2 regions of the Streptomyces sp. NPDC056738 genome follow, and region 1 is predicted to be linked to the other one. Evidence: riboswitches for the same ligand, from Rfam matches in the RefSeq annotation. Region 1 holds a riboswitch; the other holds the start of a gene.

Region 1 (5,156 bases):
CGAAGGCGGCGGCCGTCCTGCTCGTCTTCCTGTTCCGCAGACGGGACTTCACCGGGATCGTCGACGGTGTCGTCATCGCCGGGGTCACCGCCACCGGTTTCGCGTTCACCGAGAACATCCTCTATCTCGGCACCGCGTTCGGCACCGACCAGCTCAGCGGGGAGAGCGGGCTCGCCTCCGTCACCGCGGCGACGTTCTTCGTCCGGGTGGTGATGTCGCCCTTCGCGCATCCCCTGTTCACCGTGCTGACCGGCATCGGCTTCGGCGTCGCGGCCCTGTCCGCCGAACGCCAGCACGCGCGCCGGATCCTGCTCCCCCTGACCGGTCTGCTGCTCGCGATGGGCATGCACGCGGTCTGGAACGGCTCATCGGGCTTCGGCCGCTTCGGGTTCTTCGGGGTGTACGCGGCGTTCATGGTGCCCGCGTTCGGGCTGCTGACCTGGCTCGTCGTCTGGACGCGGCAGCGCGAGCTGCGGACCGTCCGCGCCGAACTGCCCGTGTACACGGCCGCGGGCTGGCTGGGCGCGGCCGAGCCGTGGGCGCTCGGCTCGATGCGGGCGCGGCAGCTCGCGCGCGAGTACGCCGGACACCACTTCGGGAAGGGCGCGGCCCGCTCGGTGGCGGAGTACGAGGCGTACGCGACCTCGCTGGCGTTCCTGCGCCACCGGGGGCGCCGGGGCCGTGCGGGCGCCGACTTCGTCGTACGGGAGCGCGAGTTGCTGGAGGAGCTGTGGCGCCGCCGGGAGATCGCCCGTCCGGCTCTCGCCTACGCGGCCCGCGCCATGGCTCCGCTGCCCGTGCCACCGCCCTGGCCGCCCCAGGGGTACGGGTACGTTCCCCAGCCCGCGCGGCCGTACGGGTGGCCGGCCCAGGCGTCCGCGCCGGCCCCGTACCCGGCGTACAACCCGTACGGCTCGTAGCGCGGGACGGTCACGGCGCGGGGCCCCGGTGGACGTCACCGGGGCCCCGCGCCGACGGTCCGGCTGTCAGGCCGAGGCCTGCGACAGGCGCGTCAGTTCGTCGTCCGTGAGCGCCAGGTCCGCGACGCCGAGCAGGGCGGGAAGCTGCTCCACCGTGCGGGCGGAGGCGATCGGCGCGGCGACCGTCGGCTGTGCGGCCAGCCAGGCGAGGGCGACGGTCGGGACGGCGACGTAGTGGGCGGCCGCGATCTCGTCGAGGGCGGCGAGGACCCGCGGCCCGCGTTCCGTGCCGAGATGCTTGGCCGCGCCGGCCGCCCGGGGCGAGTCGACGGTGTTGCCGGGGCGGTACTTGCCGGTGAGGAAGCCGGCCGCGAGCGCGAAGTACGGGACGGCCGCCAGCCCGGCCTGGGAGGCGACCTCCTGGAGGGCGCCCTCGTAGGTGTCGCGCGAGACCAGGTTGTAGTGGGGCTGGAGCGCGACGTACCGGGCGAGGCCCTCGCGGTCGGAGAACTCCAGGGACTCCCGAAGCCGCTCCGGGGAGATGTTGGAGGCGGCGATGTGCCGCACCTTCCCGGCCTTCACCAGCTCGTCGAGGGCGCCGATGATCTCCTCGACGGGCACTTCCGGCTTGTCGAAGTGCGTGTAGTAGAGGTCGATGTGGTCGGTGCCCAGGCGGCGCAGCGACGCGTCGGCCGCGGCCTTGATGTTGGCACCGGACAGTCCCGGGTACGCGGGGTGCTGGCTGACCTTGGTGGCGACCACGATGTCGGCGCGGTTGCCGCGGCTCTTCAGCCACTTGCCGATGACGGTCTCGGACTCGCCGCCCTCGTTGCCCTCGACCCAGGCGGAGTAGGAGTCGGCCGTGTCGAGGAAGTTGCCTCCGGCGGCGGCGTAGGCGTCGAGCACGGCGAAGGACCGGGTCTCGTCGGCCGTCCAGCCGAAGACGTTGCCCCCGAGGGAGAGCGGGAAGACCTCGAGGTCGGACGAACCGAGCTTGCGAAGGGAAGTCATGTAAGGCGACAACGCCCGTACCGGATGCGTGTATTCCACACTCACCGTTCCGGTGCGTGCCGCCGTCCGCGTCCGGACGGCCGACAGCCCTGACGCCGGGGGGGTTGACGTCAGGGCTGCCGGAGATCGGGGATCAGGGGTTGAGGCCCTTGCTCTGGAGCCAGGCCATCGGGTCGATGCCGGTGGCGGCGCCGCCGGGGTGCACTTCGAGGTGCAGGTGCGGCCCGGTGACGTTGCCCGTCGCGCCCACGCGTCCGATGACGTCACCGGTGGCGACCTTCTGGCCGACGGTGACGCTGATCGACGACTGGTGGCAGAACCAGAGTTCCGTGCCGTCGTCGAGGGTGAGGATCGTGCGGTAGCCGTACGCGCCGGCCCAGCCGGCCTCGGTGATGGTGCCGCTGTGGATCGCCTTGATCAGCGTGCCGGTGGGCGCCGCGAAGTCGAGTCCGGTGTGGTAGCCGGAGGACCACATGGAGCCGGCCTCACCGAAGCGCGAGGTCAGCGTGTACGAGGAGGTCGGCAGCGAGTAGCTCTTGGCGAGCTCGGCGAGGCGCTCGGCCTCGGCCTTCTGCTTGGCCGCCTCCTCCGCCTTCTTCTTCGCGGCGGCTTCCTTGGCCTCGGCCTCGTCCTGCTGCTTGGCGGCGGCCTGTACGGCCTTCTGCGCGGCGGCGGTCTGGGCGGCCTTCTGCGTGGCGGTGTCGGCCTGGTTCTGCTGCGACTGGGCCTGCGCCATGATGCGGTCGCGCAGCGCCTCACCGGCGTCGGAGCTTCCCTGCGCCGTGTCGGCGCTGGTCAGGCCGGCGCTGGTGAGCGGAGTCGTGGAACCCTTGGGGGTGGCGCTGGATCCGCCGTCCGAGATCAGGGCCTTGGCCGACGCGGTGACCGACGACAGGTCGGGCAGTGAGATCGAGACGGGCGCCTTGCCCGGAGCGGCGCTGGCGATGCCGCCACCGCCGACGGCGGCTATGACTCCGACGCCGAGAACCGTGGAGCTGCGGGCGAGTCCTCCGCCGCGCTGCTTGCCCGTGCGGTGCCGGCCGCGGACGGGAGCGAGGGAATCCTCGGTGGGGTTCCACTCCTCCCAGGGACCGTCGTCCTTGCCGTAGCCGAAGGTGTGGGCTTCGTTCGGCGCGAACGAGGTTGGCTGAGCGGGCCGGTTGGACGCCACGTGGGCGCACTCCTTTCCTTCCTTGCCGCCTACCGGGTTAGCTGACGGGTTCGGAGCAGGAAGGTCTCCTACGCGCGTACGGCCACCGTGCATCGACGGCGGAATACGCTCGATTCACCCCACGAGTTGGTTCCCCGGTTCCCTTGCGGGATTCGGCGCGTGCGCACGGAGCCGCCTCTTGTGACGGTTGTGACGACCGCGCTGCGTTATCGAACGTTAATAGACCCGGCCACCGAATTCCAAGCCGTTCCGACTGATCATTAACGCCTCTTGGCCAGGACTTTGGGGTCATGAACGATGAAAAACGGGCGAGTTGACCGCGTGCCGCTTGCACGGATTTCCCTGACGGTATGTCAGTCGTTATGCGGAGGGAGACAGTCCCGTCACTTTTCGTGACGCCGGACGGCGAGCAGCGCCAAGTCGTCCGTCAGCGGGCCGCCCGTGTGCTCGCGGGCCGCGTCGAAGAGGGCGGTCAGCAGCGCGTCGGGACCGGGAAAGACCCGTCCGGCCAGCCAGGCGGCCGGATCGAAGAACCTCCCCCGCGCGTCGCGGGCCTCGGACAGTCCGTCGGTGTGCAGGAGCAGCGTCGCCCCGCGCGGAAACCCCTCCCGCAGCGTCGGGGCGGGCAGGCTCCCCAGTTCACTCATCCCCAGGGGCAGCGCGAAGGACTCGGCGGAGAGGGTGCGGAGCGTGCCGTCGGCATGCAGCAGCAGGGGCGGCGGATGGCCGCGGTTGACGACGCGTACGACGTCCTCGCCCGGCGGGATCTCGGCGAGGACGGCGGTCGTGAACCCCTCGACCGCGTCGACGCTGTCGCGCCGGGTGCCCGCCCGCGTCAGCGCCCGCTCCAGGCGCTCCGCGACGCCCTCCAGGGCCGTCTCCCGCTCGGCCGCCTCACCGAACGCACCGACCACCGTCGCGACGGTGGCCACCGCGGTCATCCCCTTGCCGCGCACGTCCCCGACGATCAGCCGCACGCCGTACGGGGAGTCCTGTACGGCGTACAGGTCCCCGCCGATGAACGCGTCCTCCTGCGCCGCCTCGTACCGGGCCGCCACCTCGAGACCGGCGATCAGCGCCTCGGGTTCGGGCAGCACGGCGCGCTGCGCGAACTCGGCGATCTCCCGGACGGAGGCGAGCCGCTCGTCGCCGCGCCGGACGACGCTGTTGATGAGCACGGCGAGGACGGCGGCCATCGCGACGGTGACCACCTCGGTGACCGCGTCGACCTGGAGGACGATGTCGAGCACACAGTGCGTCACGAGCACCGCGCCCACGGCGAGGACGCCGGCGAGAACGGTCCCGCGCAGCGAGAAGAGGGGCGCGGCGACCAGGGGCGCGGCCGCGAACAGGGGGGTCGCGGTGAATTCCGACGGGGTGAAGTAGTCGTAGACGATCCCGGCGGCGACGAGCAGGACGGGCAGGGCCCGGACGAAGGAGCGTGTCCACACGATCCGGCGCGGGTCCACTCCCGCCGGACCGGGCGACGGGACGCCGCCGGGCTCGTGGGCGCCGCGGGAGGGCCGGCCGGCCCGGTCATGGAACTGTCCGGTCCGCCGCTCACCTCCTGGCTGCCCCACCCGTCCAGAAGAACCGGTGCGGGGGCGGCGGGCGACCCCTGTGGCCCGACCGGGGGAGCAAGGCTCCGCCGGCCGGAACGGAACCGGACGGGGAATTCGGCGGGACGAAGAACGAGAAAGAGAGAAGGACGAAACACCAAGGGCCGGAACTCGTGAATCCGAGTTCCGGCCCTTGGCCTTCAGTAGCGGGGACAGGATTTGAACCTGCGACCTCTGGGTTATGAGCCCAGCGAGCTACCGAGCTGCTCCACCCCGCGTCGTTAAGACCAGTGTACGCCATCCGCGGGACCCGAAGCACACCCGTTTAAACCAGCCCCTCGCGCGGCGCGGGAGGTGCTCCCTACCCCCCCGCCAGATGCCGGTTGGGGGCCTCGGCGCGGTCCGCGTACTCGGGCAGGACGACGACCTCGGCGCCCGCTGCGGCGAGGAGCCCGTTCCCGTCGGCGTCCGTGACGAAGGTGTCGGGCTCGCGCC
Region 2 (5,156 bases), on a different contig from region 1:
GCAGCTTACCCATGACCTCGCCGACGACACGGGCACACTTCACATAGCCGCGTTCGGGGCGCAGGCCCATCTCGTTCATCTGGTAGACGATGCGACGGTGAACCGGCTTCAGGCCGTCGCGGGCGTCCGGCAGGGCTCGCGAGTAGATGACCGAGTACGCGTATTCGAGGAAGGAGCCCTGCATCTCGTCCACGACGTCGATGTCGAGGATCTTCTCCTCGTACGAGTCGTCGGGCGGCGGGGTCTTCGTGCTGCGGCGGGCCATCGCTGCTGCGGCTCCTTCACAGTCTCTGCCGGGGCATGAACGGGTTCTGACGCGCACCATTGTGGACCGCCCCACTGACAACCCCGACCGCGACCCGTCCGTAGCGCCCCTCGGGCGGGCCCCGCGGGCGTCACCGGGACCACTTCCGAGCGGCGGTCTCGGCCCGGCGCGCGGACGGACCGCGAGCCCCTTCGGCCGGTGCGCAGCGGGGCCGGAGGGCGTTCGCGGCGGATCCCGGAGGCCTTCCCAGGGCGCGCCGGGGACACGCACGAGTCTCGCTCTCGGCGTACGAGGTGCGGGAACTTCGCCAGCCGTCCGCGCGCTTGCATACAGTGGCAGGACCGACAGGAATGACGCAGTTCCGCGATCGAAGGGACGTACATGCCCATGGGTCACACGGCCACAGCTGAGGCAGGCTCCGGCGGCCTGACAGCGACCGAGCACCGCCTGGCCAACGGCCTGCGCGTGGTGCTCTCCGAGGACCATCTGACCCCGGTCGCCGCGGTGTGCCTCTGGTACGACGTCGGCTCGCGCCACGAGGTCAAGGGCCGGACCGGACTCGCCCACCTCTTCGAGCACCTGATGTTCCAGGGCTCCAAGCAGGTTCATGGCAACGGTCACTTCGAACTCGTCCAGGGCGCCGGCGGCTCGCTCAACGGCACGACGAGCTTCGAGCGCACCAACTACTTCGAGACCATGCCTGCCCACCAGCTCGAGCTCGCGCTCTGGCTGGAGGCCGACCGCATGGGGTCACTGCTCGAGGCGCTGGACGACGAGTCCATGGAGAACCAGCGCGACGTCGTGAAGAACGAGCGCCGCCAGCGCTACGACAACGTCCCGTACGGCACCGCCTTCGAGAAGCTCACCGCGCTCTCGTACCCCGAGGGCCACCCGTACCACCACACCCCGATCGGGTCGATGGCGGACCTGGACGCGGCCACCCTGGAGGACGCCCGCGCGTTCTTCCGCACCAACTACGCGCCCAACAACGCGGTCCTGTCGGTCGTCGGCGACATCGACCCGGAGCAGACGCTCGCCTGGGTCGAGAAGTACTTCGGCTCCATCCCCGGGCACGACGGCAAGCCCGCCCCGCGGGACGGCTCGCTGCCCGACGTCATCGGCGAGCAGATCCGTGAGGTCGTCGAGGAGGACGTCCCGGCGCGCGCCCTGATGGCCGCCTACCGCCTCCCGGAGGACGGCACGCGCGCGTGCGACGCGGCCGACCTGGCGCTCACCGTCCTCGGCGGCGGCGAGTCCTCCCGGCTCTACAACCGGCTCGTACGCCGTGACCGCACCGCCGTCGCTGCGGGGTTCGGCCTGCTGCGGCTCGCCGGAGCGCCCTCCCTGGGATGGCTGGACGTGAAGACGTCCGGCGACGTCGAGGTCCCGGTCATCGAGGCAGCCGTCGACGAGGAGCTCGCCCGGTTCGCCGAGGAGGGCCCCACGGCAGAGGAAATGGAGCGCGCCCAGGCCCAGTTGGAGCGCGAGTGGCTCGACCGGCTCGGTACCGTCGCAGGCCGCGCCGACGAACTGTGCCGGTACGCCGTCCTGTTCGGCGACCCGCAGCTCGCCCTGACCGCCGTGCAGCGCGTCCTGGACGTCACGGCGGAAGAGGTCCAGGAGGCCGCCAAGGCCCGCCTGCGCCCCGACAACCGCGCGGTGCTCGTCTACGAACCCACCACAGCCGAAGCCGCCGAGGCGGCCGACTCCGCCGACGAGACCGACGAGGAGGCGGCGAAGTGACCGAGCTCGCCACCATGGACTTCCACCCGCGGCCCCAGGCCGGACAGCCGAAGCCGTGGGCGTTCCCCGCCCCCGAGCGCGGCGCCCTGGACAACGGTCTGACCGTGCTGCGCTGCCACCGCCCCGGCCAGCAGGTCGTCGCCGTCGAGGTGATCCTCGCCGCGCCGCTGGACGCCGAGCCGGCGGGCCTGGACGGCATCGCCACGATCATGGCGCGCGCCTTCTCCGAGGGCACCGACAAGCACTCGGCCGAGGACTTCGCCGCCGAGCTGGAGCGCTGCGGCGCCACGCTCGACGCGCACGCCGACCACCCCGGCGTACGCCTGTCCCTCGAAGTGCCCGTCTCGCGTCTGGCCAAGGCCCTCGGCCTGCTCGCCGACGCCCTGCGGGCCCCCGCGTTCGCGGACAGCGAGGTCGAGCGGCTGGTGACCAACCGGCTGGACGAGATCCCGCACGAGACGGCCAACCCGGCCCGTCGCGCGGCCAAGGAACTCTCCAAGGAACTGTTCCCGGCGACCGCGCGGATGTCGCGCCCCCGCCAGGGCACCGAGGAGACCGTCCGCAACATCGACGCGTCGGGTGTGCGCGCCTTCTACGAGAGGCACGTCCGCCCCGCCACGGCCACCGCGGTCGTCGTCGGCGACCTGACCGGTCTCGACCTCGACGAACTGCTCGCCGACACCCTCGGCTCCTGGACCGGCTCGTCCGCCGAACCGCGTCCCGTGCCGCCGGTGAGCGCCGACGACACCGGCCGCGTGATCATCGTCGACCGCCCCGGAGCCGTCCAGACGCAGCTCCTCATCGGCCGGGTCGGCGCCGACCGGCACGACCGCGTGTGGCCCGCCCAGGTCCTCGGCACCTACTGCCTCGGCGGCACCCTCACCTCGCGCCTGGACCGCGTCCTGCGCGAGGAGAAGGGCTACACCTACGGTGTGCGGGCGTTCGGGCAGGTCCTTCGCTCCGCGCCGGACGGCACGGGCGCCGCGATGCTCGCCATCAGCGGTTCCGTCGACACCCCCAACACCGGCCCGGCGCTCGACGACCTGTGGAAGGTGCTGCGCACCCTCGCGGCCGAGGGCCTGACGGACACCGAGCGCGACGTCGCCGTGCAGAACCTGGTGGGTGTCGCGCCCCTCAAGTTCGAGACCGCCGCGGCCGTCGCGAGCACGCTCGCGGACCAGGTCGAGCAGCACCTGCCGGACGACTACCAGGCGACGCTCTACCGGCAACTGGCCGCCACCGGCACCGTGGAGGCCACCGCGGCGGCCGTGAGCGCCTTCCCGACGGACCGTCTGGTGACCGTCCTGGTCGGCGACGCGGCACAGATCGCGGACCCGGTCAGGGCCCTCGGAATCGGTGAAGTCACCGTGGTGGCAGCCGAGTAGGACCCGTGGGACGGAAGAGGGCCCTGACGGCTGAAGAGCCGTCAGGGCCCTTCTCTTTCCGGACTCCGGTCCCAAGATGTCCGTATTCGTACGGCGGTTGCCCTTCTGCCCTGTGGGATGCGTTACAAAAATCGTGATCCGTTTGTTGTTCGAAAGACACCCCGTTTAGCGTCGGGGCGGCTGTTCGTCACGCAGTGCGCCGCGCCCGCGGCACCGGACAGCCATCGCCGAGTCCCCGAGACGCGAGTCAGGGGAGCCGGGGACCCACGCAGTCCCTGGGGTGAATCGGACGCCCTCTTCGGAGGGGGCCCGTAGGAGACCTTCCTGCTCCGAACCCGTCAGCTAACCCGGTAGGCGAGAGGGAAGGAAAGGATCAGCCCCTACATGGCGTTCACCTGTGGCACCGGCAAGCATCGTCGTACGAGCAGCCGGGTGCACAGCACCACCACGACCGCTGTCGGGGTCGCGGCGCTCACCACCACCGGCGTGATCGGAACCCTGGCCGCCCCCGCGTTCGCCGCGGAAGCCTCCGTCGAGCAGACCGGGCTCACCCAGGCCGTCACCCTGAACGACACGGTCGCCGACCAGATCGACGCCCAGGCCTTCGCACAGCAGCGCGCCGCCGACGAGGCCGCCGCGCGCAAGCAGGCCGAGCAGACCGCGCGCAAGCAGGCCGCGGAGCAGGCATCCAAGCTCCGCGAGGCCAAGGAGCGCGCCGCCCGCGAGGCCGAGCGCAAGCGCCTGAACACGTTCGTCATGCCGATCACGGGTTCGTACGTCTCCACCGGCTACCAGGCCAGCAGCGCCCTCTGGTCCTCCGGCAGCCACACCGGCGTCGACTTCCACGCCGCCTCCGGCACCTCGGTCCACGCCGTCGGCTCCGGCACGGTGGTCACGGCCGGCTGGGGCGGCGCCTACGGCAATCAAGTCGTGATCAAGATGCACGACGGCACGTACACCATGTACGGCCACCTGTCGTCCATCGGGGTGTCCGTGGGGCAGGCCGTCACCCCGGGGCAGCAGATCGGCCTCTCCGGGGACACCGGCAACACCACGGGACCGCACCTCCACTTCGAGGCCCGTACGACCGCCGAGTACGGCTCGGACATCGACCCGGTCGCCTACCTGCGCTCGCACGGCGTCAACGTCTGACGAACGCTTTGCGGCTTCCCCGCCGTTTTCGATGCCCCGGCTCACCGAGCCGGGGCATCGTCGTTTCCGGACGTCGTCTGTCCAAAAAATATCCATGGATTCAGGCCCGCCATCGGAAATTCAGGCTTCCTGCAATAGAGTCACTGAACAAGCGTCAATCGACGGCGTTTCACGGGGATTAAAGCGGAGGTCGGTCATGCGTATTCCGGCACACTCGGTGTGCACGGCGATCCGTGACGACATCGTCGCGGGTGTCTACGAGCGCGGCGGCCGGCTCACCGAGGAACTGCTCGCGCGCCGTTACGGCGTCTCGCGCGTCCCCGTGCGCGAGGCCCTGCGCACGCTGGAGGCCGAGGGCTTCGTGGTCACCCGCCGGCACGCGGGCGCCTGTGTCGCGGAGCCCACGGAGCTGGAGGCGGCGGACCTCCTGGAGATGCGCATGCTGCTGGAGCCGCTGGGGGCCGCGCGGGCCGCACAGCGGCGCACGGAGGCCCATCTCAAGGTGCTGCGGGGTCTGGTCAGGCTCGGGCAGGAGCGCTCCAGGCGAGGCCACAGCGAGGATCTGCGCTCGCTGGGCGGCTGGTTCCACGAGACGCTGGCGCAGGCGTCCG

Evidence for each region. Region 1 has a riboswitch for cyclic di-AMP ahead of ACFRIC_RS11150 (M23 family metallopeptidase). Riboswitches for the same ligand answer to the same signal wherever they lie in the genome.
Region 2: it holds a riboswitch for cyclic di-AMP, as region 1 does, so the genes downstream of both, ACFRIC_RS34210 (M23 family metallopeptidase) here and ACFRIC_RS11150 (M23 family metallopeptidase) in region 1, are expected to answer to the same signal.

What each region holds. Positions count from the first base shown of each region.
Region 1 covers NZ_JBHTZF010000004.1:21,511-26,666, forward strand. Annotated here, with positions in the region: gene ACFRIC_RS11140 (PrsW family intramembrane metalloprotease) at 1-920, shown strand, start outside; gene ACFRIC_RS11145 (aldo/keto reductase) at 987-1,931, opposite strand; gene ACFRIC_RS11150 (M23 family metallopeptidase) at 2,065-3,102, opposite strand; cyclic di-AMP (ydaO/yuaA leader) riboswitch at 3,114-3,270, opposite strand; gene ACFRIC_RS11155 (PP2C family protein-serine/threonine phosphatase) at 3,486-4,682, opposite strand; tRNA gene ACFRIC_RS11160 (tRNA-Met) at 4,866-4,939, opposite strand; gene ACFRIC_RS11165 (dihydrofolate reductase family protein) at 5,023-5,156, opposite strand, start outside.
Region 2 covers NZ_JBHTZF010000016.1:28,894-34,049, reverse strand. Annotated here, with positions in the region: gene ACFRIC_RS34225 (DNA topoisomerase (ATP-hydrolyzing) subunit A) at 1-265, opposite strand, end outside; gene ACFRIC_RS34220 (M16 family metallopeptidase) at 647-2,008, shown strand; gene ACFRIC_RS34215 (M16 family metallopeptidase) at 2,005-3,393, shown strand; cyclic di-AMP (ydaO/yuaA leader) riboswitch at 3,609-3,765, shown strand; gene ACFRIC_RS34210 (M23 family metallopeptidase) at 3,778-4,545, shown strand; gene ACFRIC_RS34205 (GntR family transcriptional regulator) at 4,742-5,156, shown strand, end outside.